Regions from separate parts of the Exiguobacterium sp. A1_3_1 genome, predicted to be linked through region 1. Evidence: riboswitches for the same ligand, from Rfam matches in the RefSeq annotation. Region 1 holds a riboswitch; each other region holds the start of a gene.

The links. Region 1 has a riboswitch for S-adenosylmethionine ahead of F8N00_RS00435 (Na+/H+ antiporter NhaC family protein). Riboswitches for the same ligand answer to the same signal wherever they lie in the genome.
Positions count from the first base shown of each region.
Region 2: another riboswitch for S-adenosylmethionine. It lies ahead of F8N00_RS05050 (methionine ABC transporter ATP-binding protein); the one in region 1 lies ahead of F8N00_RS00435 (Na+/H+ antiporter NhaC family protein).
Region 3: another riboswitch for S-adenosylmethionine. It lies ahead of mtnK (S-methyl-5-thioribose kinase); the one in region 1 lies ahead of F8N00_RS00435 (Na+/H+ antiporter NhaC family protein).

Region 1 covers NZ_WBYY01000002.1:9,857-19,529, forward strand. The annotation lists gene F8N00_RS00405 (nicotinate phosphoribosyltransferase) at 1-1,197, shown strand, start outside; gene F8N00_RS00410 (hypothetical protein) at 1,247-1,573, opposite strand; gene F8N00_RS00415 (YwpF family protein) at 1,716-2,207, shown strand; gene F8N00_RS00420 (histidine phosphatase family protein) at 2,204-2,794, opposite strand; gene F8N00_RS00425 (alpha/beta hydrolase) at 2,812-3,801, opposite strand; gene F8N00_RS00430 (metal ABC transporter solute-binding protein, Zn/Mn family) at 3,972-4,985, shown strand; SAM riboswitch class I at 5,055-5,159, shown strand; gene F8N00_RS00435 (Na+/H+ antiporter NhaC family protein) at 5,241-6,551, shown strand; gene F8N00_RS00440 (aldo/keto reductase) at 6,954-7,766, shown strand; gene F8N00_RS00445 (hypothetical protein) at 7,891-8,352, opposite strand; gene F8N00_RS00450 (alanine/glycine:cation symporter family protein) at 8,438-9,673, opposite strand, start outside.
Region 2 covers NZ_WBYY01000030.1:545-10,217, forward strand. The annotation lists gene F8N00_RS05030 (class I SAM-dependent methyltransferase) at 1-581, shown strand, start outside; gene F8N00_RS05035 (S-ribosylhomocysteine lyase) at 585-1,049, shown strand; gene F8N00_RS05040 (PLP-dependent cysteine synthase family protein) at 1,046-1,969, shown strand; gene F8N00_RS05045 (bifunctional cystathionine gamma-lyase/homocysteine desulfhydrase) at 1,962-3,128, shown strand; SAM riboswitch class I at 3,186-3,290, shown strand; gene F8N00_RS05050 (methionine ABC transporter ATP-binding protein) at 3,369-4,391, shown strand; gene F8N00_RS05055 (methionine ABC transporter permease) at 4,388-5,053, shown strand; gene F8N00_RS05060 (MetQ/NlpA family ABC transporter substrate-binding protein) at 5,086-5,919, shown strand; gene F8N00_RS05065 (MDR family MFS transporter) at 5,999-7,249, shown strand; gene sufC (Fe-S cluster assembly ATPase SufC) at 7,383-8,168, shown strand; gene sufD (Fe-S cluster assembly protein SufD) at 8,187-9,464, shown strand; gene F8N00_RS05080 (cysteine desulfurase) at 9,466-9,673, shown strand, end outside.
Region 3 covers NZ_WBYY01000035.1:9,554-19,226, forward strand. The annotation lists gene F8N00_RS05715 (AAA family ATPase) at 1-118, opposite strand, end outside; gene F8N00_RS05720 (ABC transporter permease) at 484-1,488, opposite strand; gene F8N00_RS05725 (sugar ABC transporter ATP-binding protein) at 1,485-2,993, opposite strand; gene F8N00_RS05730 (sugar ABC transporter substrate-binding protein) at 2,990-4,072, opposite strand; gene mtnA (S-methyl-5-thioribose-1-phosphate isomerase) at 4,084-5,133, opposite strand; gene mtnK (S-methyl-5-thioribose kinase) at 5,130-6,296, opposite strand; SAM riboswitch class I at 6,375-6,478, opposite strand; SAM riboswitch class I at 6,684-6,785, shown strand; gene F8N00_RS05745 (2,3-diketo-5-methylthiopentyl-1-phosphate enolase) at 6,856-8,046, shown strand; gene F8N00_RS05750 (2-hydroxy-3-keto-5-methylthiopentenyl-1-phosphate phosphatase) at 8,043-8,702, shown strand; gene F8N00_RS05755 (methylthioribulose 1-phosphate dehydratase) at 8,699-9,319, shown strand; gene F8N00_RS05760 (1,2-dihydroxy-3-keto-5-methylthiopentene dioxygenase) at 9,336-9,673, shown strand, end outside.

The DNA of each region.
Region 1 (9,673 bases):
CTGCGTCAGTTCAAGTTCAATGGCTCGATTTCAAGTGTCAAAGAAGGCGAAATCGTCTTCCCGAACGAACCATTGATTCGGATCGAGGCACGCATCTTTGAAGCGAAGCTCTTACAGACCGCGATTCTGAACATCGCGAACCACGAATCGCTCATCGCGACGAAGTACGCACGTATTCGTCAATCGGCTCCCCGTGCGAAGTTCCTCGAAGCTGGTGCCCGTCGCGCGCAAGGCATCGATGCCGCTTACTTCGGAACGCGTGCTTCGTACCTGGCTGGTTTTGACGTCACAAGCCTTGCTTCAGCAGGACGCGACTTCGGCATTCCGTGTGGTGGAACGATGGAACATGCTGACATTCAATTCCACGATGACGAATTGACGGCATTCCGGACATTCGCTTCTCATTATCCGGATCAGGCGACATTACTCGTCGATACGTACGATACGCTCAAGAGTGGTCTTCCGAATGCGATCACGGTTGCGAAGGAGCTCCAAGCCAAAGGGCATAAACTGCGTGGCATCCGGATCGATTCTGGCGACTTATCTTACTTGTCAAAACGTGCCCGTAACATGCTTGACGAAGCTGGCTTCCCGGAAGTCGACATCGTCTTGTCAGGGGACCTCGATGAGTACGTCATTCAGGACTTACGCATCCAAGGTGCCCAAGCCAATACATTCCTCGTCGGAACACGTGGTATTACAGCTTACGAACAACCGGCTCTTGGGATGGTCTATAAACTGGTCGCACGTGAAGTAGATGGCGAGCTCGCACCCGTCATCAAAGTATCCTCGTCAAAAGCCAAGACGACGACACCTCACATCAAAGAAGTCTATCGCATCATCGATCCGGTGACGGATAAGTTCAAAGGCGATTACGTGACGTTGATGGACGAAGATCCGTCGACACTTGAAGCTGTCGATCTCATCGACGTCCGAGACCCATCGTTCCGAAATCGCATCGAACAGTTCAAGGTCGAGCGGTTACTTGAACCAATCTTCAAAGATGGAGAACTGGTCTATACGGTCCCAACGATTGAAGAAAGTCGCCACTTCCACGAAACACAGATCGGTCGTCTGTGGGAAGAGTACAAACGGCTGCGGTTGCCAGAGATTTATGCTGTCACATTCAGCGATCGTCTCTGGAAGCTCAAACTCGACATGATTCGGGACACTCGACTGGCAAGTGGGTTAAAATAAGACACAAAAAGCGCAGTTCTTCCTCCATCGGGATGAACTGCGCTTTTTCTCATGTTAATCCTGCTTCGTTTCCGACAGGTGTCATTTCTGTTGGCGCTTGTTCCATCTTCTTACGAAAGTACCATGCGAAGCCAAGTGCACCTCCGATGAAGACGATATACGTGATGCGTTGACCGAATTCAGCTAAGGAATCCGCGTAGAAAATACTGATTAAATGATCACTTCCACTAATGAGTAGCAAACAGGCAATCAGGAGCGCAATGCGATATGCAAGCGTCGGGCGGTCTGTCGGTTCAGCATGCCAATACATGATGATATGGTGGGCAAGTAGAACGATACCCAGGATTCCTAATATTCCAATGAGTACTTGCGGCATAATGAACGATCCTCCTGTTTAGTAGTATCTAGTCTTATTTAAACATAGTTCATACGAATTTCGTCAGGAAAAGTTTCCCGTCTTACATTCCTCACGGTATACTGTAGGAAAATCGTAAGCGATCAAGGGAGGGCATTTTTTCATGAAAACCTTTAAGTTATGCACATTACGCATTTTAATGGATGAGTCAGGACGTGATACGACGATTCCCGTCGCCATTCAGGACGGATTGACGGTCAGTACCGAACAGACGGCACAGTGGGTTGCAGAAATCGTCGTTCCTCCGACGGATCAGCCGATCGTCGATGAATTGTTCACAAAACATTTACGTGCTTTGATTGAAATCACGATCTCACGACCTGATAATGACCCTGCCGCGATGATCGTCACGCCTCTTGAACGGACTGTCTTAAGCGAAAACGTCTCGTATGTCTTCACGGGTAAGATGGTCATGATGAAAAATGATTTATCTGAATCGATCTTACGCGAAGTCGTCGAAGATGGATTCGCTGGCGAAGAACTCGTTCAGGAGTATAAGGATCGTCGTTCAAAACGTGGTGCCCATATCACAAGTATCGCTAAAGAAACGTTCAAACAATATTTGACAGAGCATCCGAACACACCCGTCTCTTAAGGTTTTTCGACCTCGTCCGTGATGTGGTCCGCTACGTTGATGCGGTCAATCGTATAGCGATCCGTATGATAGATATAATTCGCACACGCGTTTTTCAAAGGTGTCCGGTAACTGAATGTCGCGTCAATCGATGATAATGCTGCCTTGATCGTATGCGAGTGACAGACGATTAGAATTCGTTTCCCTTCATACGTGCGTGTCACTTCCTGTAGCGCCTCGAACACGCGATCCTGGATGGCTTGTTCCGTTTCAAGACCCGGCACAAGCGTCGTATCGTTCGCTTGAACGGCTTCGTAAATCGCTGCGACCGGTTCACCGGAAGCGGCTCCGAATTCGCGTTCGACAAGTCGCTCATCTGTCCCCGTGATCGTTAAACCAACAGCACGACCGATGATTTCCGCTGTCTCAACGGCACGCGACAGGGGACTTGCTAACAAGACATCCCACTTTTCATTCGATAGATAAGCGGCGCTGAGTTCCGCTTGTCTTCTTCCTGTTGCATTCAACGGGATATCTTCTCTTCCTTGAATCCGTTCGTTTAAGTTCCAATCCGTCTGACCATGCCGCACTAAACAAATTTCAGTCATGTCTCTGTCTCCCTCATTTAAGAAATATGACTGATTGTATCATGTTTTCCATTCGGAAGTTGTCGCGGTGGCAACAGTAGTACCTGACAGGTGAAATGTTCAATTCGTTCAAGTAATCGCTCGATCTTTAACGGATTTTCCGTCTGAGCGAAACTAGCTAGTGAGTGCGTACCATTCGGAAAGGAAAATAACCGAACATCGGCTCCGACATCTGCTCCTTTCTCAACGAAATGCAAGGCTTGAGAAAACGGAACAATCGGATCTTTTTTACCGTGCAAAAGCATGATTGGTGGGGCATCTGACGATAAATGTGTGACGGGTGAGACGTGCGTCATCAGCTTGCGCCATTCTTCTCGCCCCCCCTTGTAGAACTTAATGTGGGCAATCCAAGTTTGAATGAAATTAAACAACAAAAAGTTCGTCGGTGGATATAAAGCGATCACACCACTGATCAATGGCATGTGCCGCTCATCACGCTCACCGACGAAAGCAGATGGGGCAAGTGCCGTCGTCAGCATGAGTGCAGCTCCGGCTGAGTCTCCCCATACCATCATCCGTCCTCTTAGAATGCGAAGGTCCTCTGCTTCCTTGTTCAAAAAACATAACGCATCCCGTACATCCTCGAGGTTATCCGGAAAATAACTGCCCTCTTCGAACAAACGATACTCAATACTACAGACGGCAACTCCGAGTTCAAGTAGGCGGTCAACGATTGGACTAAAGCAGAATATGTCATCACGCTCCCCACGAACGAATGCACCACCGTGTGCATAGATGGCAACTGGAAACGGTCCTTCCCCCGGCGGATAATAGAGATCGAGCTGTAAGGTGCGGTCCCCCACCTGTTTATAGATGAGTGTCCGCGGTGCAAGTTGTTTTTCTGTGAGTGGCAAGGCGGGTTCGGTCCATCGAAGTAGTGCACCATAATTGTTCCAAATACTCGCTCCCGCTGCTGCTGTCGTCAATAATGCAGCTCCCCCCATTAGCCATGCAGTTTCACGTTTCACTTGATCACCTCCAAAAAGACGTGCCAGTTTCTTCACTTTATTATCCTTCTACCCCGTTTTAAAAGATGTCGAACGTCTTGGTATCCCTACTTGACGCTTCATCAACGTTCCGCTATAGTGAGAAAGTCCAAATCGGAATAGTTACGTTTTAATAATGGGGGTATCATATAATGAAAAAAATCATTCCTGCTTTAACAGTCGCATTTGCGAGTGCGAGTGTCCTCGCGGCTTGCGGATCAAATACCGATTCATCAACTTCAGAGAACAAACAGACAGAAGTCTACGCGTCAACGTTCGCGACGGCTGCTATTGCCCGCGAAATCGGAGGGGATCAAGTCAACGTCAAGATGATCGTTCCACCTGGAGCAGATCCCCACTCTTACGAACCGACATCGAAGCAACTCACAGAGATCGCTAAAGGAGACTTGTTCCTTTTGACAGGTACGACACTCGAGCCGTATTCGAAAAAAATCCAAGAGAGCTTAAAAGGCACGGACGTCCGCTTCATTGAGACGAGTAAAGACGTCAACTTGCTAGAATCGGATGCTACGCTTCATGCACATGAAGAAGAGGGGCATACAGAAGACGAACATGCTCACGAAGAAGAAGGGCACGATGATCACGCAACGGACGAACATGCGCATGAAGAAGAGGGTCATGACCACGGAAAATACGATCCACACGTCTGGCTCGACCCTGTCAACGCAAAAGCAATGGCACGTTCGATCACAACTGCTTTATCAAAAGAAGCTCCAAAAGACAAAGCAACGTTCGAAAAAAACTTGAAAACGTTCGATCAGCAAGCTGATGAATTGGACGAACAATTTAAACAAGCCGTCGCTGATGGATCGAAAAAAGAACTTCTCGTTACGCATGCCGCTTATGGTTACCTCGCAGAACGATATGGTTTCACACAACTGCCGATTGCGGGAATTTCTCCTTCCGATGAACCGTCACAAAAGCAACTGGCCGCTTTAGTGAAAGAAGCACGGATGCATGATTTGAAATACGTCGCGTTCGAAGAGACGGTCTCACCGAAGGTCGCACGTGTCATCCAAAAAGAAATCGGAGCTGAATCCGTGACGATTCATAATCTAGAGTCGGTCACGAAAGCGCAACAAAACAGCTCTTATTTCAAGTTGATGGAAGAAAACGTCCAAACATTGAAAAAGGCACTTCAGTAAAGTACAGTTGACACGCGTTACTCAATGCGGTACGGTAAGAAACGTGTTTTACAACAATTGAATGACTTCTTTTTATCGCGAGAAACGGAGGGACTGGCCCAATGATGTTTCGGCAGCGGACGATTTGATTCGTACTGTGCCAAATCCAGCAAGCGAAAGCTTGAGAGATAAGAAGAGCGTCTTTATTTCATAAAGACCTCCTTCTTTCTTGCGAAGGGGTCTTTTTTTGTATCTTTGAGAAACGAGGTGTCAACAATGAATGAAACGATCACGCCTAACAAATGGGCACTGCTTCCCCTCGTCGTATTCCTAGTTCTCTTCATCGGAGCCGGGATCTTCTATGACGACTTTTACAAATTTCCGATCCTTATCGCCGCACTGATCGCTTTGATCTTTGCTGCAATCACGACGAAAGGATCCATCAATCAAACGGTCGAACGAATCGCAACGGGTGCCGGAAATCCTGATATCATGATCATGGTCTTCATCTTCTTACTAGCCGGTACGTTTTCTGGAACGGCAGAAGCAATCGGCGCCATCGATGCGACCGTTAATGCTGCTTTGACGTTCCTACCTCCGTCGCTCCTCATGAGTGGTCTGTTCATCATCGCTGCCTTCATCTCGATGGCAATGGGGACATCGACTGGAACGATTGCTGCACTCGCGCCGATCGCCTTTGGAATTCATGAAGCGACAGGCATCAACGTTGCGATCGCAGCGGCTGCTGTCGTTGGTGGATCGATGTTCGGCGATAACTTGTCGTTCATCTCGGATACGACGATTGCCGCCGTCCGGACCCAAAAAACGAACATGCGCGATAAATTCCGGACGAACTTCATGATCGTCCTACCGGCTGCTATTTTGACGGTCATCCTACTCGCATTCGTTTCTGGTTCTGGTGACGTCGTCGAAGCAAAAGCATTTGAATTCTACAAGTTGATTCCATATCTCGCTGTCATCGTCCTTGCACTATTTGGCGTCAATGTCATTCTTGTCTTAATTGGTGGTACGTTACTCACCGGCATCATCGGTATGATTGATGGTAGTTTCGGCTTGAGTGGCTTCGTCCTCTCGATGTCTGAAGGAATGATGGGCATGGCGGAGATCTCCATTTTGACGCTCCTCATGGGTGGTCTCGTCAGCTTGATTACGTTCAACGGTGGAATCGCCTTCTTAAAAGAGACGCTGACACGCAAGATTTCACAGCGTCGTGGTGCCGAATTCAGTATGGCGGCACTCGTCAGCGCAACGAATCTCGCGACTGCAAACAATACGATCTCGATTCTCGTCGCTGGACCACTGGCAGCTGAAATCGCCGATACGTATGAAGTCGATCGCAAAAAATCGGCGAGTATCCTTGATATCTTCTCTTGTGGTATTCAAGGCATCATTCCGTACGGGGCACAACTTTTGATCGCAGCAGAATTGACGAAAACGGCTTCACCAGAACTGATTCCGTATCTGTTCTATCCGTTCCTCCTCTTCGTCTGTGGATCAATTGCCATCTTCTTCGGCTTACCACGCATGAAGAAGACAGCGACGAAGCAAGAAAAAATTTCTTCCTAATCATAAAAACAGGTCCGATCGCTATGATCAGACCTGTTTTGTTATTTTTTATGCTTTGCTTGTCTTTCTAAGATCAAATAGGCGATTGCCGGAAGTGGAAACTGAAGGAGTCCAGCACCTCCCCACACCCATGGATTACGTCCTGACTTTCGCGCACTAAGAAACAGACCCACTGCCTGCGTTACTAACAAGGCGCCAATGCTAAGCCACGTACATTTGGATAGCTGTTTATTCTTTTGAACCATCTTTTCTCCCCCTCTTTTAACACACGATTAAATCTCACGATTCTTTTCTATTTTACCTTATTTCATTCCTCCATGAGCATGGAAACGGACGTCTTCGTTCGTTCATGCTAAACTAAACGAGCAAATCTAAACTACGTTTTATGAGGAGGAGTAACACATGCAATACGCAAAACTTTCAAACGGTATTACGATTCCCCAAATCGGATTCGGTGTCTGGCAAGTAGATGAAGAGACAGAAGCACCTGCTGCTGTCGCTGAAGCATTACGTGTCGGCTATCGTCATATCGATACGGCTGCTGTCTACAAAAACGAGCGCGGTGTCGCAAAAGGAATCAAGGAAAGCGGCGTGAAACGTGAGGATCTCTTCTTAACGTCAAAAGTCTGGAACGATGATATTCGTGCCGGTCGGACGAAGGAAGCATTCGCAGAATCGCTCGAACGTCTCGAAACAGATTATCTTGACCTTTATCTTATCCACTGGCCGGTCGAAGGCTATATCGAAGCGTGGAAAGCAATGGTTGAACTGTATGAAGCAGGCAAGATCAAAGCGATCGGTGTCTCGAACTTCAAAGAACATCACCTCGATACATTGGCAGAAGAGGGCTTGATGGCACCAATGATCAACCAAGTCGAGTTGCATCCACAATTACCGCAACACGAACTGCACGAATACTTGCAAGATCACAACATTCAAGTCGAAGCATGGAGCCCACTCATGCAAGGGAAATTCCTCGAAATCAACGATTTCAAGGAAATCGCAGAGAAACATGGCAAGACACCTTCACAAGTTGTCTTACGTTGGCATCTCGACAACGGCATCGTCGCTCTTCCAAAATCCGTTACACCAGCACGCATTGCGGAAAACTTCGACGTCTTTGATTTCCAACTCGATGCTGATGATCTTGAGAAAATTGATCGTATTGCAACGGATGTCCGCCTCGGACCGGATCCGGACGAAATCGATTTTTAATCTGGCGATTCACGTAAAAGAGAACATCTTCCATATGAAGACGTCTTGCTTCATCTGAACGATGAGAGACCCGTTTCCAATCTATGACTTGGAAGCGGGTCTCTTTTTTTATGATTGAAGCTGATCAGACATAATAAATTAAAATCGTATCTTCCGCTTCTTCTGCCTTTTGAAAATAGGCGCGTAAATCGGCGAACTGTTCCCAGACATCCTCGAATTCGCCTGGTGTTCCGGCTTCATCATGAATCGAAGCGAGTGCCCGTTGATCAAAATTCCGCATCACCTCAGCTGAGATGATGAGGAGTGGCAAGGGAAGAATACCGACAATCGCCGCTTTTTCTTCATTGACGATCAACTCTTCGCCAACGATTGCTCGTCCCAGGTTGTAATGTGTGTCTTGATCAATATAGATATCGATTTGATTCATCAAATGATAGATGGCGTTCGTCTGTTCGAGAGCGAATAATTGTTCGTGATCGGGTTGTGTCTCATGAATGAATAAAATCCAGTCCATGATGATGTGGGGATCGTTTCCGAACGACTCCCAGACCGCATCCGTGACGCGGACGAAATGTACGTTTTCCATTCTTCCCCTCCCTTCTGTACTCTGTATTCCCTTTTTAAATTCGTTCTATACAAAAAAAGAGCCAGATTTCTCTGACTCCCTTTCCTTAGATCGCTTTTTCATCTTCTTTTGATTCCTGCCATGCTTCAAGCGTATCTTTCCCCGGCAAGTTCGGAATCGAGTCCGCATAGAATCGCGGCTCTTTCCCTGCTTTTCGTTGTGTCATGTAATCATCGAGAGCCAGCTTCGCTATCTTTGCAAGACGGAAAATCGCATACAGATTGACAATCGCCATTAATCCCATGAAGATGTCCGCTAACGCCCACACGAGACTAGCCGACTCGACAAGTGAACCGAAGACGATCATGACGAGGACGAGTACGCGGTATGCCATCATGACTTGTTTATTTTCACGGATGAAGTTGATGTTCGATTCACCGTAGTAGTAGTTTCCGACGACGGAACTAAACGCAAATAGGAAGATGGCGAGTGCCATGAATCCTGTTGCAAATGATCCAACTTGTGATGCAAGTGCGCCCTGTGCTAAATCAATACCAGCTAAGGCATCTCCATTCGCATCTTTTGTCGGAACTCCACTGACGAGAACGATCATCGCTGTCGCCGAGCAGACCATCAATGTATCGACGAAGACCGCGAATGATTGAATCAAGCCTTGTTTGACCGGGTGAGAGACTTCCGCTGTTGCTGCTGCGTTCGGTGCCGAACCCATACCGGCTTCGTTCGAGAACAAACCGCGACGAATACCATTCAGAACGGCCGCCCCGATTGCTCCCCCTGCTAATGTCTTAAACTCGAATAATCCTTCTTGGAAAATCAATTTAAAGACACTTGGTAATACTTCAAGATTCGTCACCATGATATAGAGGGCGATTAAGATATAACCACCTGCCATGATCGGAACCATGAATGAAGCGACTGTCGCAATACTGCGGACACCACCAAAAATGATCAGTGCCGTCAAGACGACTAATCCGACCGTAATCCATATCTTATCCACGCCATATTGACTTTGTAGAGAAAGCGAGATCGTATTCGATTGGACAGAGTTAAAGACAAAACCAAATGAGATTGTGATCAGAACACTAAAGACAATTCCTAACCACCGTTGTCCAAGCGCTTTTTCCATGTAATAGGCTGGACCACCACGCCATTCTTTTCCGTCACGTACCTTGTAAATCTGAGCAAGCGTACTTTCGACGAATGCTGACGCCGATCCAATCAAGGCAATTAACCACATCCAGAAGACTGCACCCGGACCGCCGAGTGCGATTGCAGCCGCCACACCCGCGATGTTTCCGGTACCGACACGTGCTGCCGTACT
Region 2 (9,673 bases), on a different contig from region 1:
TAACCGGACACGATCCGGAGTATAAAGAGGTTTTTCGTCGATACGATGAGATTTTGGATACAGTAGCGGATAAAGCGCAGTCGCCGGTCATTGAATTCGGAGCAGGCACAGGGAACCTGACACAACGTCTTCTGGCACGTCACGACGCCGTACTCGCCGTCGAACCAAGTCCGGAGATGCGGGCAATCCTGACGGAAAAGATTCCGTCACTTGATGTACAAGACGGTCACTTCCTCTCGTTCGAAGCGAAGGAAGCACGCAGTTTTGTTTCGACGTATGCGTTTCATCATCTAACAGATGAGGAAAAGGGAGAAGCGATCGAACTGATGGCATCACATTTACCGGCAGACGGAAAAATCGTCTACGCGGATACGATGTTCGTCTCAGAAGAGGCACGCCTGCAAACGATTCGTGAAGCACGTGCTCAAGGGTTCGACGCGTTAGCGGAAGATCTCGAACGCGAGTTCTACCCGTTGATTCCAGTCATGGAAGAATTGTTTACAGCACGAGGATTCACTGTTAAATTTATACAATACAATCACTTCGTCTGGCTCGTAGAAGCCGAGAAAATGGGGGAATAAATCATGGCACTTCAAAAAATGAACGTCGAAAGCTTTAACCTGGATCATACGAAAGTCAAAGCACCTTATATCCGCGTCGCGGGTTATAAAGAAGGTAAAGTCGACCAAGTCGTCAAATACGATATCCGTTTCACGCAACCAAACGTTGAGCAAATGCCGATGCGTGCGATGCACACACTCGAGCACTTACTTGCTGAAAACATCCGTAACTACTCGGATGATGTCATCGATGTCTCGCCGATGGGATGCCAAACAGGTTTCTACATGGCGATGATGAACTTCGACTCGGTCGAAAAAATGAGCGAACTCGTTGAGAAGACGTTGAAAGACGTCCTCGCAGCAGAAGAGATTCCAGCGCAAAACGAAGTCCAATGTGGATTTGCGAGCGCACATGACCTCAAAGGAGCGAAGCACTATGCCGAGAAAATGCTTGCCGGTCGTGATGAATGGGACATCGTCTTCGGATGATCGCGAACAACGTCCGCGACCTCGTCGGAAACACACCACTCTACGAGATCACTTCATTCGATTTGCCTGCTGGTACGCGCATTTTGGCGAAGCTCGAATGGATGAACCCTGGGGGCAGCGTCAAAGACCGCCTTGGCATTCAACTCGTTGATGCAGCAATCGAAAACGGACATGTGACACCAGGCGGTACGATCATCGAGCCGACAGCCGGGAATACCGGCATCGGCTTGGCGCTCGCCGCTAAAAAATACGATCTCCAAGTCATCTGTGTCGTTCCGGAAAAATTCAGTCAGGAAAAGCAGACGTTGATGCGGGCACTCGGCGCAACCGTCGTCAACACACCGACTGAACTCGATATGCAAGGGGCCATCGACCGGGCAAAAGAACTCGGTCAAGAAATTCCGAATAGTTACGTTCCGTTACAATTCGAAAACGAAGAGAACCCAGTCACGTATCAGCGGACACTCGGTCCTGAGCTGATTGCGGACTTGCCGCACATCGACTGGTTCGTTGCCGGTTGTGGTTCAGGTGGTACGTTCGCCGGAACAGCGGACTTCTTAAAACAACGTCTCGGTACAAAAGCAGCAATCGTCGAACCGGAAGGCTCCGTCTTAAATGGTGGTCCAGCCGGTCCGCATAAGACAGAAGGTATCGGTACAGCGAAATGGCCAAGCCTCGTTCCGCGTGAACTCGTTGATGAGATTCATACGATTTCTGACCGCGATGCATTTGACGCGGTTCATACACTCGCTGCTCGCGAAGGATTACTCGTTGGTAGTTCAGCAGGTGCAGCGCTCGTTGCTGCGCTTGATATCGCAAAGCGTCACCCCGGCAGTACGATCGTCACCGTCTTCGCAGACAGTGCCGAACGCTATTTAAGCCAACAAATCTTTGAAAAGGTGGACGAAACTCATGCGTAAGAAGACAGCATTGATTCATGGAGGAACAGGTGTCGATCGGGCAACAGGAGCCGTCACACCTCCAATCTATCAAACAAGCACATACAAGCAGGATAAAATCGGTCAACTTAAGGACGGATACGAATACTCACGGACAGCGAACCCGACACGGACGAGCATCGAACGATTGATTGCGGATCTCGAGGGCGGCGCACGTGGTTTTGCGTTCGGTTCTGGGATGGCAGCGATTCATGCCGTCTTCCACTTGCTGGAGTCTGGCGACCACATCGTCATGACGGATGACGTCTACGGTGGTACGTTCCGCTTGATGCAACGCGTCTTACCGAAGTTCAACATCGAAGTGACATTCGTCGATACGACGGACCTTGCGGCAACGGAAGCAGCGATCCAAGACAACACGAAGATCGTCTACGTCGAAACACCGACGAACCCGTTGTTGAAAGTAACGGACATTGAAGCAATCGCAACGATCGCCAAACGTCACGATCTTAAACTCGTCGTCGACAACACGTTCGCGACACCTTATCATCAACAACCACTCGCACTTGGTGCAGACATCGTCTTGCACAGTGCGACGAAATACATCGGCGGACATTCGGACGTCGTCGCTGGACTTGTCGTCGTCAAAGATGATGCGCTCGGCGAAGAGCTGCACTTCATCCAAAACTCGACAGGCGGCGTGCTTGGACCGCAAGACAGCTTCTTGCTCGTCCGTGGTCTTCGTACACTCGGTATCCGAATGGATGCGATCGAAGAGACAGCACATGATCTCGTTGCGTTCCTACAAGCGCAAGACATCGTCTCGAACATCTTCTACCCAGGACTTGCATCGCATCCTGGTCACGACATCCAAACGAAACAAGCGACTGGATTTGGTGGGATGATCAGCTTTGATGTCGGTTCAGCAGCGAACGCAGAAAAACTCGTCGAGGCGACACACTTCTTCACACTCGCTGAGAGTCTTGGTGCCGTCGAGAGTCTGATTTCGGTGCCGGCACGGATGACGCACGCGTCAATCCCAGCAGAACGTCGGGCAGAACTCGGCATCACGGACGGTCTCGTTCGGATTTCAGTTGGACTTGAGGATGCGGAAGATTTGAAAGAAGACTTAACACGTGCTTTCACGTTCCTCGAAAAAGTTTCTGAAAAAACTGTTTGACAACAAAAATAACCCCTGCTAATATTCAGAATATATTCTACAAACTTAATACCGAAACTCTTATCGAGAGTGGTGGAGGGACTGGCCCGATGAAACCCGGCAACCGCGGATCTAATCCGAAGTGGTGCTAATTCCAGCAGACAAAAGTCTGGGAGATGAGAGCAAATGGTTTTGTGTACTGAAAAGTGCGCGCGTTTGCTCTAAAACGCGCGCACTTTTTTTATTTTAGGAGGGACAGTTGTGATTCGTTTACAAGACGTAGGAAAGATTTATCGCTCAAAGCGCGGAGCGGTCGAAGCCGTCGCGAATGTCGATCTGACAATCGAGCGCGGTGAAATTTTTGGAATAATCGGTTATTCCGGAGCAGGGAAATCGACCCTGATCCGATTACTGAATATGCTCGAAGCACCAACGAGTGGTTCGATCCAAATCGATGGTGTTGAAATGACATCACTAAAACCTAAGGAATTACGAGGCGTCCGCAAGAATGTCTCGATGGTCTTCCAACACTTCAACTTACTATGGTCACGGACGGTTGAAGAGAACATCATGTTCCCACTCGAGCTCGGTGGCTTCCCGAAAGCACACCGCAAGGAACGGGTCGCGGAACTGATCCAACTCGTTGGTTTGGACGGACGCGAAAAAGCCTATCCGTCACAATTATCCGGTGGTCAAAAACAACGTGTCGGTATCGCTCGGGCACTGGCATCGAACCCGGACGTTCTCTTATGTGACGAGGCAACAAGTGCACTCGATCCGAAGACGACGGACTCAATCCTTGAGTTACTCGTCGACATCAATGAAAAACTGAAACTGACGATCGTCTTGATCACACACGAGATGCACGTCATTCAAAAAATCTGTCACCGGGTCGCCGTCATGGAAGCCGGTAAAATCGTCGAGCAAGGACCGGTCGCAGAAGTCTTCCGTCATCCGAAGCAAGCGATGACGAAGGAATTCGTCAAACAATTGACGTCGCCGTCGGAGAACGAGTTAACGTTCGCGAAACTACGCGAACGGTACCCAACCGGAAAAATCGTTCAGTTGACGTTCGTCGGATCGACAGCAGAAAGCCCGATCCTCGCGGAAGTCATGAAGGATTCGCCGGTCCTGTTCAATATCATCGGCGGAAACGTCGGTCAATCACAGGAAGGGGCACTCGGTACACTGTTCATTCAGTTGATCGGGGAAACAGAAGCAACACAAGCGGTCATCACAAAGCTTCAAGCCAGTGATGTTGAAGTGGAGGTGGATCACCGATGATTTCATTCTTTGACAATCTAGATTGGGACATGGTGTGGGAAGCGACAGGCAGTACCGTCTATATGACGGCAATCGCTGGTGTTTCGACATTCGTCCTCGGTTTGATCATTGGTTTACTATTGTATGCGACAAACGAAGAGTTATTGTTCAAGAATCGGACGTTCTATTCAGTGTTGAGCTTGGTCGTCAACGTCTTCCGTTCGATTCCGTTCATCATCTTACTGATCTTATTGATTCCATTTACGACAGCAATCGTCGGTTCGTTCCTCGGACCAACGGCAGCATTACCGGCACTGATTTTCGGTGCTGCACCATTTTACGGTCGGATGGTTGAACTCGCGTTACGCGAAGTCGATAAAGGTGTCATCGAGGCAGCTGAATCGATGGGCGCGACGAAGTTCCAGATCATCTATAAAGTCTTAATCCCGGAAGCGTTGCCTGCCATCGTTTCTGGTATCACGGTCACACTCGTCTCACTTGTCGGTTATACGGCAATGGCCGGAGTAGTCGGCGGAGGTGGACTTGGGGACATGGCCTTCATCGAAGGATTCCAGCGTTCTCAAAACGATGTCATCGTCATTGCGACACTCTTAATCTTAGCGATCGTCTTCGTCATCCAAATCATTGGTGACTTGCTGATCCGCGCGATCGATAAACGTTAATTCGAAACTTAATCATATTGGAGGAATCATTCATGAAAACTTGGAAAAAATTCGTAGGTACTGCTGCTGTATCCGTCTTAGCTATTAGCCTTGCTGCATGTGGCGAAAAATCATCAGGATCAGGTAGCGACGACAAAACACTCGTCGTTGGTGCTTCGAACGTACCGCACGCTGAGATTCTTGAGCACGTCAAAAAAGAATACGAAGCAAAAGGTTACAAGCTTGAAATCAAGAAGTTCCAAGATTACGTACTTCCGAACAAAGCGCTCGCTTCAAAAGAAATCGATGCGAACTACTTCCAGCACGTACCGTATCTTGAGCAACAAGAAAAAGAAAACAAATCATATAAGTTCGCGAACGCAGGTGGCGTCCACGTTGAACCACTCGGTATTTACTCGAAGAAATACAAGTCACTCGATAAGTTACCAAACGGTGCAACGATCTTAACGAGCTCAAACGTCGCGGAACGCGGTCGTGTCTTGACGTTCCTTCAAAATGAAGGATTGATCAAACTCAAAGACGGTAAAACGACAGATGCACAACTCGGTGATATCGCGGAGAACCCGAAGAAACTCAAGTTCAAGACGAACATCGAAGCATCACTTCTTCCGCAAGCTTACAAAAACAATGAAGGCGACGCCGTCCTCATCAACACGAACTATGCGATCGATAACGGTCTGAACCCATTGAAAGACGCGATCGCTTCAGAAGATGAGTCTTCACCATACGTCAACATCATCGTTACACGTGATGGCGATGAAAAAGACAAGCGTGTCACAGCACTTCTTGACGTTCTGCACGAAAAGAAAAACCAAGATTGGATCCTCGACAAGTACAAAGGTGCGGTCGTTCCAGTCAGCAAATAAGTTCACCGAAGCCGGCATCCTTCCTATATAATGGAAGGATGCTTTTCATTTGTCTGAAACAGGGGTTAGGGGGAATCATATGCAACGCATACGTCAACTGCATCCGTTGACACTCGGGGTCTTGTTCGGGACGTTTTTCTCACGTCTCGGAACGTTCATCACGATGCCGTTCTTCGCCATCTACATGACGACCGTCCTGAAATTTGATCCTGTCGATGTTGGCTGGGTACTCAGTATCTCGGCGATCGCCAGTCTCGTCATGAGTTTCATCGGCGGCACCTTGTCGGACCGGTATGGTCGCCGGGCGATGATGCTTGCCGGAACGATCGGATTCGCGATCGTCTTCATTGCGCTGGCACAAGTCGAGACATTCTGGGCATTCTTTACGCTCAGTGCTTTGAACGGGGTCTGTCGTTCGATTTTTGAACCATCCGCCCGTGCCTTGATCAGTGATACGACGGACGAAGCGAACCGATTGTTCGTCTTCAATATCCGTTACGCGATGATCAACATCGCAGCAGCGATCGGACCGGGAATTGCTTTACTGCTGAGTGCGGGGAACACGTCCGCGACGTTTTACATCACAGCGTTCGTCTATATCGTGTACGGGGGGATGATCGGTATCTTATTCAAACGCCATCCGATCACCGAGACGCATGGTGGGAAAAAGGTATCGTTCGGAGCAACGGTTCGTCTGTTGCGGACGGATATCGCTTTTACGCTGGCACTCGCTGGCATCATCTTCGGGGTTTTCGGCTACAGTCAGTTCAACTCGACATTGCCACAGTTCTTGACGGAAACGTCACTGCTTGAAGGCGGGAAGACACTCTATGCGATTTTGATCACGATCAATGCGATCACCGTCTTGATCGTTCAATATCCGATCATGAAGTTTGGTATGAAGACGTCACCACTCGTCTCGATCACGACCGGGATTGCGACTGTTGCGATCGGATTGTTCATCATGGGAAATGCGAACGCGATCTGGTTGATGATCGTCGCGATGTTCATCTTCACGTGCGGGGAAGTCATGATGTTCACGATGACCGACATCTTGACCGATCGGTTCGCCAAACCAGAATTACGGGGCAGTTATTTCGGAGCGATGGGCTTGACGTCGATCGGACAATCAATCGGTCCGATCGCCGGAGGACATTTGTTAAGTTTATATGGAGCGGACCGTCCGTTACCGATTTTCGGGATATTAGCGGGCTTGACATTATTCGGAATACCACTGCTCTTACTGTCACAACGGATTCATCGGGCTTCGACGATCGAGGAACTCGAGGAACCGGTGAAACTTTCGAATGATTCTCAACAAAACGCATGATTTTGAGAAAAATCAACGAGCGATGACGCTTGAATAATACGCGATGTTTCTTTAAGATTAGAATGATACTAAATTAGTAACGCTCGTGTTCTGAATCGTCAGTCACGAAATGAATAGATGGAGGGATTCTAACATGAAGGCTTCACACTTGAAGATTGAAGATCTACACGTCGCGATCGACGGCAAGGAAATCTTGAAAGGCGTCAACTTGGAAATCAAAGGCGGGGAAATCCACGCGGTCATGGGACCAAACGGGACAGGTAAATCAACACTCGCATCAGCATTGATGGGTCACCCATCGTACGAAGTGACATCTGGTTCAGTCACACTCGACGGCGAAGACGTCCTCGACATGGAAGTCGATGAGCGCGCACAAGCGGGTATGTTCCTCGCAATGCAGTACCCAAGCGAAATCAGTGGTGTCACGAACTCAGACTTCCTTCGTTCAGCGATCAACTCGCGTCGTGAAGAAGGCGATGAAATCTCACTCATGAAGTTCATCCGTGAGCTTGATTCACAAATGGGTCTTCTCGAGATGCCTTCAGAAATGGCACACCGTTACCTCAACGAAGGTTTCTCAGGTGGAGAAAAGAAACGTAACGAAATTCTTCAGATGATGATGCTTAAACCAGCGATCGCGATTCTTGATGAAATCGATTCAGGTCTTGATATCGATGCATTGAAAGTCGTCGCAAAAGGTGTCAACGAAATGCGTTCACCAGAATTCGGCTGCTTGATCATCACGCACTACCAACGTCTCTTGAACTATATCGAGCCAGACTTCATCCACATCATGATGGGCGGAAAAATCGTCATGTCTGGTGGTAAAGAACTCGCACACCGTCTCGAAGCAGAAGGTTATGACTGGGTTAAAAAAGAACTCGGCATCGAAGACGTCGAAATCGAAACAAAAGCGTAAGACGAGGGAGGAAGCATGATGACTGTAGAACTGAATCTTGCAGTAAATCGCGAGGCAGTGGCAGAACGTGCGACTCGCTTAGGGGAACCATCTTGGATGGTCGCAAAGCGTCAAGACGCGCTTGATCTTGCCCCAACGCTCGCATTGCCAAAAGTAGAAAAAATCAAGATCGAAGGCTGGAACTTCACAGAAGGTACGACGGAACTCGAAACCGTCACTGGTCTTTCTTCAGATATCGAAGCATTGATCGGCGAAAACCGTGATCACATGCTCGTCACGCGTAACGGACAACTCGTCCACGCGCAAAACAGTGAAGCGGCGAACGGCGTCATCTTCACGACGCTCGAAGACGCATTAAAACAACACCCAGAACTCGTCGAGAAATACTTCATGACGGAAGGTGTTCAAGTTAACGAAGATCGTCTTGCGGCATTAAACGCAGCACTTCGTAACGGCGGTACGTTCCTTTATGTACCAAAAGGCGTTAAGCTTTCTGTACCGATGCAAGCGATCTATACGCTTGAGCAATCAGGTGCAGCGCTTTACCATCACGCGATCATAGTCGCAGATGCGGACAGCGAATTGACGTATATCGAAAACTTCGTCTCTTATGGTGACGAAGCGCATAACGTCAACGTCGTCACAGAAGTCTTCGTTGAAGACAACGCAAAAGTCCTCTTCGGTGGTGTCGATACGTTATCGAAAGGTGCCATCACGTATATGAACCGTCGTGGTGTCGTCAAACAAGGCGCGAAGCTCGAATGGGCACTCGGTCACATGAATGACGGTCACACAGTTACAGAAACAAAAACACATCTCGTCGGAAACGATTCGTTCTCAGATACGAAAGCCGTTACGGTCGGTCGTGGAGAGCAAAAACAAAACTTCAACGTCCGGACGGACCACTTCGGTAAAGGATCAGAAGGTTTCATCTTGATCCACGGTGTCCAAAAAGACGCAGCAACATCTATCTTCAACGGAACGTCGATGATCCATCACGGCGCTTCGAAATCAAACGGCGTTCAAACGGAACGTGTCCTCATGTTGTCTGAAAAGGCACGTGGTGATGCGAACCCAATCCTCTTGATCGATGAGGATGACGTCATGGCAGGGCACGCGGCATCTGTCGGTCGTGTCGATGAACTACAACTCTACTACTTGATGAGCCGTGGCCTTTCACGGAAGGAAGCAGAACGCCTCGTCGTTCACGGATTCCTCCAGCCAGTCGTCTCGGAACTTGCGATTGACTCGGTGAAAGAACGTCTCGTTCAAGTCATCGAAGGGAAAGTAAACTAATATGGGAATCGATGCATCCATCCGCAATCAGTTTCCGATCCTCGACCAACAGGTCAACGACCGGAAACTCGTCTATCTCGATAGTGCGGCCTCTTCGCAGAAGCCGCTCGTCGTCATCAATGCGATTGACGACTACTATAAGACGATTCATTCGAATGTGCACCGTGGCGTCCATACGCTCGGAACACGAGCGACGGATGCGTACGAAG
Region 3 (9,673 bases), on a different contig from region 1:
GGACGTGACCGCCCGCTAGTAATGCTGCCAATGATTGTGTGATGACATCTTCCTTACCAATGATGACTTTCTCTACGTTGTCGATAATCGCTTGAATCTCCTTAGTGTATGTTCGCATTGTCAGGCCCCTTGCTCTCGTAGTAGTTGAATTTTCTGACTTTTTATATCATCTCATATTCCGCTACGCTTTTAAAGAAATACGAGCAGTTTCTAGCACATGAAAAAGGGGGAACGCCGTAGCGTTTCCCCCTTATTTGTTTCAGGAACGAACACATGCCGTGATCCGTTCTTGAACCGTGCAGTTGCACGTAAAACACGAATACATCCGTGTCAATGGACAACGTTCGTCAAGTCCGGTGATCCTCTTCTTTCAGAAGCGACATGCGATCGTTCCCTCTACATTGGTAATCATTCATGTGCATCACCATCCTTTCATATATTGAATATTACCGAATATGTTATAAACGAAACGTCGAATTTTAATTATTTTTTTCGATACCGCGCATAGGTCGTCGCGAGTGCGACCGCAAGGACCAGCCCTTTGATGATATTCAACGAATAGTATGGAACAGACAGCATGACGAGACCATTTTCAAGAATCCCGACAAGACAAGCGCCAACGAGTGTGCCAAGCGCATTCGGCTTCCCTTGTCCTGCGAACGACGAGCCGATGAATGCGGCTGCGACCGCTGGCATCAGATAACCGGAACCGGCATTGATTTGTGACGATCCGACTTGTGACGCAAGTAAAATCCCACCGATTGCCGCAAGTAACCCAGCAATCAGATACGCGAGTGCCCGGTAGCGGTTGACACGAATTCCTGTCAGTCGTGCGGCTTCCGGATTCCCACCGATGATATAGAGAAAACGACCGTGTCGCGTATGGCTTAAGAAGACGTGTGTCACAGCGACGACGACGAGCATGATGACGATGATCCAAGGCGCCTGGCTGATTTTCGCGAATGCCTCCGGAATCGTGCCGACTGTTGGTGTACCGTCCAGGCGCGGCATTCCGGCACTGATTGAACCACCACCGGTATACGTCATCGCGACACCTTCGACGATGAACATCGTCGCAAGCGTCGCAAACAAATCCGGAATCTTAAACCAGACGATGAGTAAGATGTTCACCAAAGCAACGCTAAGTGATAAGAGAAGTGCTAAACCAATCGAGACACCGAGCGGTAGACTGTACCAGACGAAGAACGAGACGACGAAAGAACTCGCAAGCGTCGCGGTCGACCCGACCGATAAATCAAATCCATTGACCGTCAAAGAGACGGTCAAGCCAATCGCGATAATCGTCACGATTGAGATGCTGCGTAAAATATTAATCAAGTTCGTCCCTTGTAAGAATGTTGGAGCCGTCGTCGCAAAAAACAGGACGAGGGCAAGGATCGCGAGGACGATCCCCCAGTCGTTCAAGAATCCAAGGACAGGACGTAACCCCTTCCCTCGGTTCGTTTGTTTTGATACTACCTCATTCATCGTTGCCCTCCTCCTGTTGCATACCACAACAAGGTTTCTTCTGATGTGTCCGCCGTCTTCGTTTCATGGACGATCCGTCCATCGAACATGACGTAGATTCGGTCCGTGACGGTCAAAAGTTCATCCCATTCACTCGTCGCGTAAAGGATCCCTTTTTGTTGTTGCGCGAGTCCGTCAATCAGACGATAGATATCTTGTTTGGCTCCGACGTCGACACCTTTTGTCGGTTCGTCCAAGACGAGTACAGAAACATCGGTCAGTAACCATTTTCCGATGGCGACTTTTTGTTGATTCCCACCGGACAGTTGACCTACTTCCTGTTTCACGTCTGCCACTTTAATGCCCAGCTCCTTGACCCATTGCGATGCCTGATTTGCTTCTTTGCGACGATCCATCAGCCCCCAGCGGTTGACGAAATCATGAGCTGCCGCTGCTGTTAGATTTTCTGCGACAGAATCGGCAACGAGGATCCCTTCTTTTCGTCGTTCTTCTGGAACGAGACCGATCCCCGCTTGAATCGCAGCTTGTGGATTGCGAAGGCGATGGGCTTTTCCACCTATCCGAACCTCCCCTTCCTGAAACGGGCGATCACCGAACAATGCTTTGCATAATTCCGTTTTACCGGCACCGACAAGACCCGCGATACCAACGACTTCACCTGCTTGAACCGTCAAGGAGATATCGTGGACGTCCGCATTCGTAGCACTCTCGACGGTCAATACGTTCGTTGCATTTACCCGTGACGTTTTCGCAACAGACGTAAGCTGACGCCCGAGCATCTGCTCAACGACAGCTTCCTTCGTGATGTCTGTCAAAAGATGTCGTGAGATGAGTTGACCGTCGCGCATGACCGAGATGGAGTCGCAAATCTCATATAGTTCCTGTAAACGATGCGAGATGAAGATGATCCCAAGCCCTCGTTCGGCTAAACGACGCACGACTGAAAAGAGATGGCTTGTTTCCGCCTGACTGAGAGGTGCCGTTGGTTCATCTAAAATCAAAAAACGGCGTTCTTGGACGAGGGCGCGAGCAATCAGTACGAGTTGCTTTTCAGCAAGCCGCAACTCCTCGACACGTGTCTTGACGGAAATATCCGCCTGTAATGTCGCTAACGCTTCCTTGGCACGCTGTATGTAACGGCGTTGGGATACGAAGCCAGTCATCGTTCCGTCCGTCAACAGATCGAGACAGATATTCTCAGCGACCGTCAAATACGGGACAAGCGCCACATCGACCTCTTGTTGGACGAGGTCGATTCCAATCTGTTTCGCATCACGTGGTGACGTGATGGACAACTCCTTCCCGTCGAGACGGATCGTTCCTTCGTCCGCCGTTTCCGCTCCGGATAAGACTTTCATCAACGTCGACTTACCGGCACCATTCGCACCGACAAGCGCGTGGATTTCACCGGATTTCACTTCAAACGAGACTTGTTTTAAGGCTTGCACTCCTGGAAACGCCAATGAAATCCCGGTCATCTTCAAGTGATGATTGGTAGACGTCATTGTTTTTTATGGACGTCACGCAACCGGTCCATCCACGGTTCATTGAATTTGTCCGATGTACTCCATCCTTTGATGATCGTATCGAGATTGTACATCGTCGTATCCTGCTTCAACGCCTTCTGCTCCACAAGTTTCGCGTCGAGATCAAAGCTGTCCGGTGTCTTCTCGCCAGCGATTTTCTTAGCCAGTAATCGCATGTCCGTTTGTCCAATCAAGAATGGATCCACCGCACTCGTCGAGACCCAGTTACTGCCTTTTTCACGCATCAGGTTGATATCCTGATTCGAGACATCGATCGAGATTAGCGGGATTTCTTGACGTTTATTATCCTTGAGCGATTTGTAAGCCCCTTTTGCAACTTCGTCCCACGCTCCCCAAACCGCATCAATGCTTCCTTTCGGATATTTCGCGAGAATCGCATTCATCTTCGTTGCGATATCCCCTTGGACATCTTGGAAATTTGTCGGTCCAACCGTCTCAAGCGTTTTGATCTTACCGTCTGCTTCGTACGTCTTATAGATTTCCTGACGACGATCGAGCGGGGCAAAACCTGGTCCGAACCAAAGTTTGATGACACGGACCGGCTTTTTGTCCGTCACCTTCGTCACTTCATCAAGCGATAGCTTCGCGAGTTGATGATCGTTTTGGAACGTTTCCGTCACACCTTTTAACGCCATTCCTTTTTTCTTCGTGACCGTATCGAACGTCACGACCTTCAGCCCTTTGTCGACCGCTGGTTTAATCATGTCATAGGCGTAGTCTTCCTTACCATGCGAGATGATGAGCCCATCATAATCTTGCTGAATCGCTTGCGCGACAAGCTCCTTGAACTTGACGTCGTTACCTTCCGAAATGAACGTGCTGACTTTAAAGCCAAGCGCTTCGCCTTCACTTCGTGCGCCATCAAGGAATTGTTTCGTATGGTCGTCCGATGCTAGGTTGCGGATGACGGCGATCTTGACGTCCGATTGAACCCCTTTTGGTACATCCTTGACGACCTTCGTCGTCGTGGCTTCTCCATTCGCACAAGCCGCTAGTAACAGTGCCGGTGCTAGGACGGCGTAAGCTAGTTTTTTCATGACATATCTCCTTATCCGAGGGGTTGAAGCCCTGTTAATTGTTCAATCGTTTCTTCATTCGGTTGCGTGATGACACCAAGTTCGGTGATGATGCCTGTGATTAAGGTGTGTGGTGTGACATCAAACGCCGGGTTGAAGACAGCGACCCCTTCCGGTGCTGTCGCGACACCTTGGACAGTCGTCACTTCCTGCGGATTACGTTCTTCGATTTCGATCGCGTCTCCGGAAACGAGCGAGAAGTCGAACGTCGAGAGCGGTGCTGCGACGTAAAACGGAATACCAAAAGCTTGCGCGAGCAATGCCAATTGGAACGTCCCGATTTTATTTGCCGTATCGCCGTTTCGTGTAATGCGGTCGGCACCGACGATGATCGCATCGATCTGTTTTTCTTTCAGCGTATGGGCGACCATGTTGTCCGTAATTAACGTGACATCAATGCCGGCACGTTGCAGCTCCCATGTCGTCAATCGTGCTCCCTGCAGTAACGGTCGCGTCTCACTCGCAAAAACGGATAATTCGATGCCGCGTTCTTTTGCGATGTAGAACGGCGCAAGTGCCGTTCCATAAGCAGCGGTCGCAATCGATCCAGCATTACAAATCGTTAGGATCCGGTCGCCTGACTGGAACAATTCCAGTGCATGAATCCCGATTTGACGTGACGTCTGCGCATCCTGGTCGTATAAGGCGACCGTCCGTTTTTCCAACCGTTCGCGAATCTCTTCTACCGACGTCCCGTCTTGAATGATTGGATTCAACTGATTGAGTACATTTCGCAAATTGACGGCCGTCGGTCGTGTCGCGAGTAACGTCGCCGATGTCTCAAGCAAGGCTTGCTTGTAGACCGGTAGCGCCGCTTCAAACCGGTATGCTTCTTGAACGAGCACGAATCCACCGAATAAACTGATCGCAGGCGCGCCCCGGACACGTAGTTGTTTAATCGCCTCAACGGCTTGCGCGAGATCAGCAATGACTTCATAGTGCTCTTCCTGCGGTAGACGTGTCTGATCGAGAATCGTCAAGACACGATCTTCGTAACGAATACTTTGGACGAATGTAGTCATCGGCTGAGTTCCTCCGTTACGTCAAAGTTTCGTAAATCATCGAATGTCCGGCATTCTGTACGGCGTTTGATTAACGCCGCTCCTAGACGAAGAGCGTGACGTTTCCGCTCTAAGCGTTCCGTCGTTGAATCGATTGATTCTAAATCAGCGACCGGTGCAAGACCAATCGTCCGCCGAATCAATTCGCAACCGGCAAAGCCAAGGGCATCCTGCAAGATCGTGCTCAGTACATCATCGACGAGTCCTGATGCCTGGAACGGTTCGACGGCTTCCCGTTCCCATAAGGCACGGAACGTTGAAGCGAACGTCAGCCAGAACGTATCGATATCCTTGATTCGGGCGTCACGTCGTGTAGGGTAATCCGGATATGCTGCGAAGAATAGATGCGCAATGAACTGCCCGACATCGAATCCGAATGGACCATAAAAGGCGAATTCTGGATCGATGACTTTCGTTTCCGTCGCTGAGGCGAAGATGCTTCCTGTATGTAGATCGCCGTGCAACAATGCATCTCCTTTCGTGATGAAGAGCGCTTCGAGTTTTGCGACTTCGCGTTTCAACTCATCGTCTGCCCATAAACGTGCCACCTCTTTTTCGAGTCCGGCTTCAATCTCGTTCGTCTCCGCGTCATGAAACGGATCCGTGAAGATTAATTTTTCCGTGATGTCGCACAAGTCTGGATTGTAGTACGTTCGGGCGACACGTTTCTTTTCAACCGGACCAAGCGCAAAGTCCGATGTATGGAATAACGTCCGAGCGAGATAAGAACCGATATGTTCCGCAAGCAACGGATACTGTTCACCTGCGAGTAAACCGCTTCGAACGATCGTCAGATGTGAAAGATCTTCCATGACCGTATACGCCTCTTCATGACTAGCATGAAAAACACGTGGTACGAACGGTACGGCATGCCGTGCGAATTCACGGAGTGCGGATTGCTCGATCCACGCTCGTTCGAGCGATAACGGCCAGCTCTCCCCGACGACCTTCGCATATGGTAATGCTTGTTTTAAAATCAAGCGATGTTCGCCTTCTCGAATCCGAAAGACGAGGTTGAGGTTCCCGTCGCCAATCTCTTCTGCTTCGACGGCTCCATCGCCGATCAGTCCTAATGTCCGAACACGATCAATCGCGTCCTGTTCTGTGAATGCTTTATATGTCATCTCAGTTTCCCCCTATGTGATACACGAAAAAGCGCCTCTTTTCGTCATCGAAAAGAGGCGCAGAAAAGTCACTGCGTCCTCTTATCTCTCAGACGAAACGTCTGTTGGATGTAGCACCGTGCCTAGTGGTCGGTTGCTGCGGCGTCATCGGGCCAATTCCCTCTGCCAACTCGCGATAAGAGTCGTATGTAATTGTCGTGTGTGATATTGATTTGAATCTTACGCAATCGACTTCCTCGCTGTCAAATCGAAATCAAGCAGAAACGGATATCATTTTTAAGTCATCTATAGAAAGAGTATTTTCAAAAAAATAAATTTTCTAAAAATAGTTTGACAAGTCACGATTCTCATGTAAAAATTGCAATTAGATTTCACAATTTCATCCAATTCTTATCAAGAGCAGACGGAGGGACAAGCCCTACGATGTCGCAGCAACCGACCTTTTGGCACGGTGCTAATTCTTGCAGCTACTAAGCTGACAGATAAGAGTCCACGTTCGAATCATTCATGGTCTCTTGTCGCTGACGAGAGACCATTTTTTTGTTGAAGGAGGAAAGACATGGCTTATATCACTGCTACTTATCAATTGACTGCCCGTGATCGACTCGAGCAACGCGCTGAACAACTCGCGCTTGGTCTGACAGTCGGTTCTTGGACGGAACTGAATCATCTCGAACAACAACAACTCGCCTCGTTCAAAGGGGAAGTCGTACATACCGAAGAGCGCGATGGCAAAGGATATATCACGATTCGTTATCCGGAACATAACGTGTCGCGCGACTTTTCTGCGATTCTGACGACCGTCTTCGGGAAACTCTCACTCGACGGTGAAATCAAACTAACGGAATTGCTATTACCCGATACATTTACGTCGGACTTTCCAGGTGCAAAATTCGGGATCGAAGGGGTCCGCTCCTTGATTGGTGTCGAAGATCGCCCATTGTTAATGAGCATCTTCAAAGGAGTCATCGGACGGGATTTATCGTTCCTTCGTGATCAACTCGAAGGACAACTCGCTGGTGGGATTGATCTCGTCAAAGACGATGAGATCCTATACGACAATCCGTTGACACCGACGATTGACCGGGCACGAATCGGACGTGAGGTCATCGATGCTCACTTCCACCGGACCGGTAAACGTGCGTTATATGCGATCACACTCAGTGGTCCCGTCTTTACGCTCAAGGATCAAGCCAAACGATTGATTGATGCTGGAGCGACTGCTTTCTTGCTGAATACCTTCACATACGGACTCGACGTCTTACGCGAACTGGCGAGTGATCCGGAAATCAACGTTCCGATCTTCAATCATCCAGCATATAGCGGTGCGTTGATTGCTAGCCCGAATCACGGAGTCGCTGCCCCTGTCTTACTCGGCACATTACCGCGTGCTGCTGGAGCAGACTTGACGCTATTCCCGTCTCCTTACGGCAATGTCGCTTTACCAAAGGATGTCGCCCGTGGCATCGCGGTCGAAGCGACCCGTCTCGGTCAGACGAAATCGATCTTCCCGGTTCCTTCAGCTGGTATTCATCCTGGACTCGTCGCTCAACTCGTACGGGACTTCGGGATCGATTCCGTCATCAACGCCGGTGGCGGCGTACATGGTCATCCGCAAGGTGCTGCGGCTGGTGTCATTGCTTTCCGTCAGGCACTCGATGCGGCACTCGCAAATGAATCCCTATCGGCGGCAGCATCGCGTCATGAAGAATTACGGATCGCCCTCGACGCTTGGGGGATCAAGTCATGACCGTACGGATTCTCTGTGACTTCGACGGGACAGTGACGACGCAAGATAATATCATCGCACTCATGCAGGCATTTGCGCCAGCGAGTGACTTCGAACCGTTAAAACACGGCGTACTCGACCGGACGTTATCGATTCAGAGTGGTGTCGGGCAAATGTTCGCACTTCTGCCATCTGACGGGAAAGCAGCCTATCTTGACTTTTTGTTGGAGCGCGCGGTTATTCGCGACGGATTTTCGGAGTTACTGCAGTACAGTCGTCGTCAAGGCATCGATTTTTCGATCGTCAGCGGCGGAATGGACTTTTTCGTCGAACCAATCTTAGCGCCATTCCTTGAGCAGGAGCGCATCTATTGCAATGTCGCGAATTTTGACGGTCCATTCGTTCATATCGATTGGCCACACGCCTGCGATACCCATTGCACGAACGGGTGCGGCTGTTGTAAAACGTCCGTTGCTCGGACACTACGTAAAGACGGTGACGTCATCATCGTCATCGGCGACTCGGTGACGGACTTCGAACTCGCAAAACAAGCGGATCGTGTCTATGCCCGTGATTATCTGATCACGTTGTGTGAAGAGAACGATATCGCCTATACACCGTTTGAGACATTCCACGATATCGTTCATGATTTAACACGAGCGGAGGTGACAACATGACATTCATGCGACGGTATGAAGAGCTACGCGCCATCAAACAAGAGCTTTCGGCACGCGATTGGTTCCCTGGTACGAGTGGCAATCTCGCCATCCGGACGTCCGGTGTCCCGGTTGAATTCCTTGTGACGGCAAGCGGAAAAGATAAACGGCAGACGACTCCTGACGACTTCGTTCATGTCGATGCGACCGGTCAATTGATCGGTGAGCAATCCGGGCGTCCTTCCGCTGAGACATTGCTTCATGTCGAAGTGTTCAATCGAACGGACGCCGGTTGTTCCCTGCATGTCCATACGATTGCGAACAATGTGATTTCGGAACTCTATGGCGATCAAGGCAGTATCACCTTTTCCGGTCAAGAAATCATCAAGGCACTCGGACACTGGGAAGAGGATGCGACGGTCACGGTGCCGATCATTCCGAATCATGCGGACATCCCGACGCTTGCCGCTGCTTTTGCACCGCATGTCACAGCAGACAGTGGTGCCGTCCTGATCCGCAATCACGGAATCACGGTCTGGGCACCGACCGCCTTTGAAGCAAAGAAACACCTCGAAGCCTTCGAGTTTTTATTTAACTATACGTTGACGTTGCAATCATGCCGTCAATCCATTCATTAAAAGGAGGAATCATCTCATGGCAACAGTCTTATTCCAAGAAACAAACACACGGTATACGGATCAAACGGAAGTCGCTGACTTCCTTGCGTCACGCGGCGTTCTTTACGAACAATGGGACGTTTCGAAACTTCCAGCGCCTCTCGTTGAGAACTTCACACTGACGGATGCAGACAAACAAACGATTCTCGATACGTTCGCTCCCGAAATCAAAGACGTATCAGAACGTCGTGGGTATCAGACAGCTGATATCATCTCACTTTCGGATACGACACCGAACCTGGATGAGTTGCTCGTCAACTTCCAGAAAGAACATCACCATACGGATGATGAAGTTCGTTTCATCGTCAGCGGTCA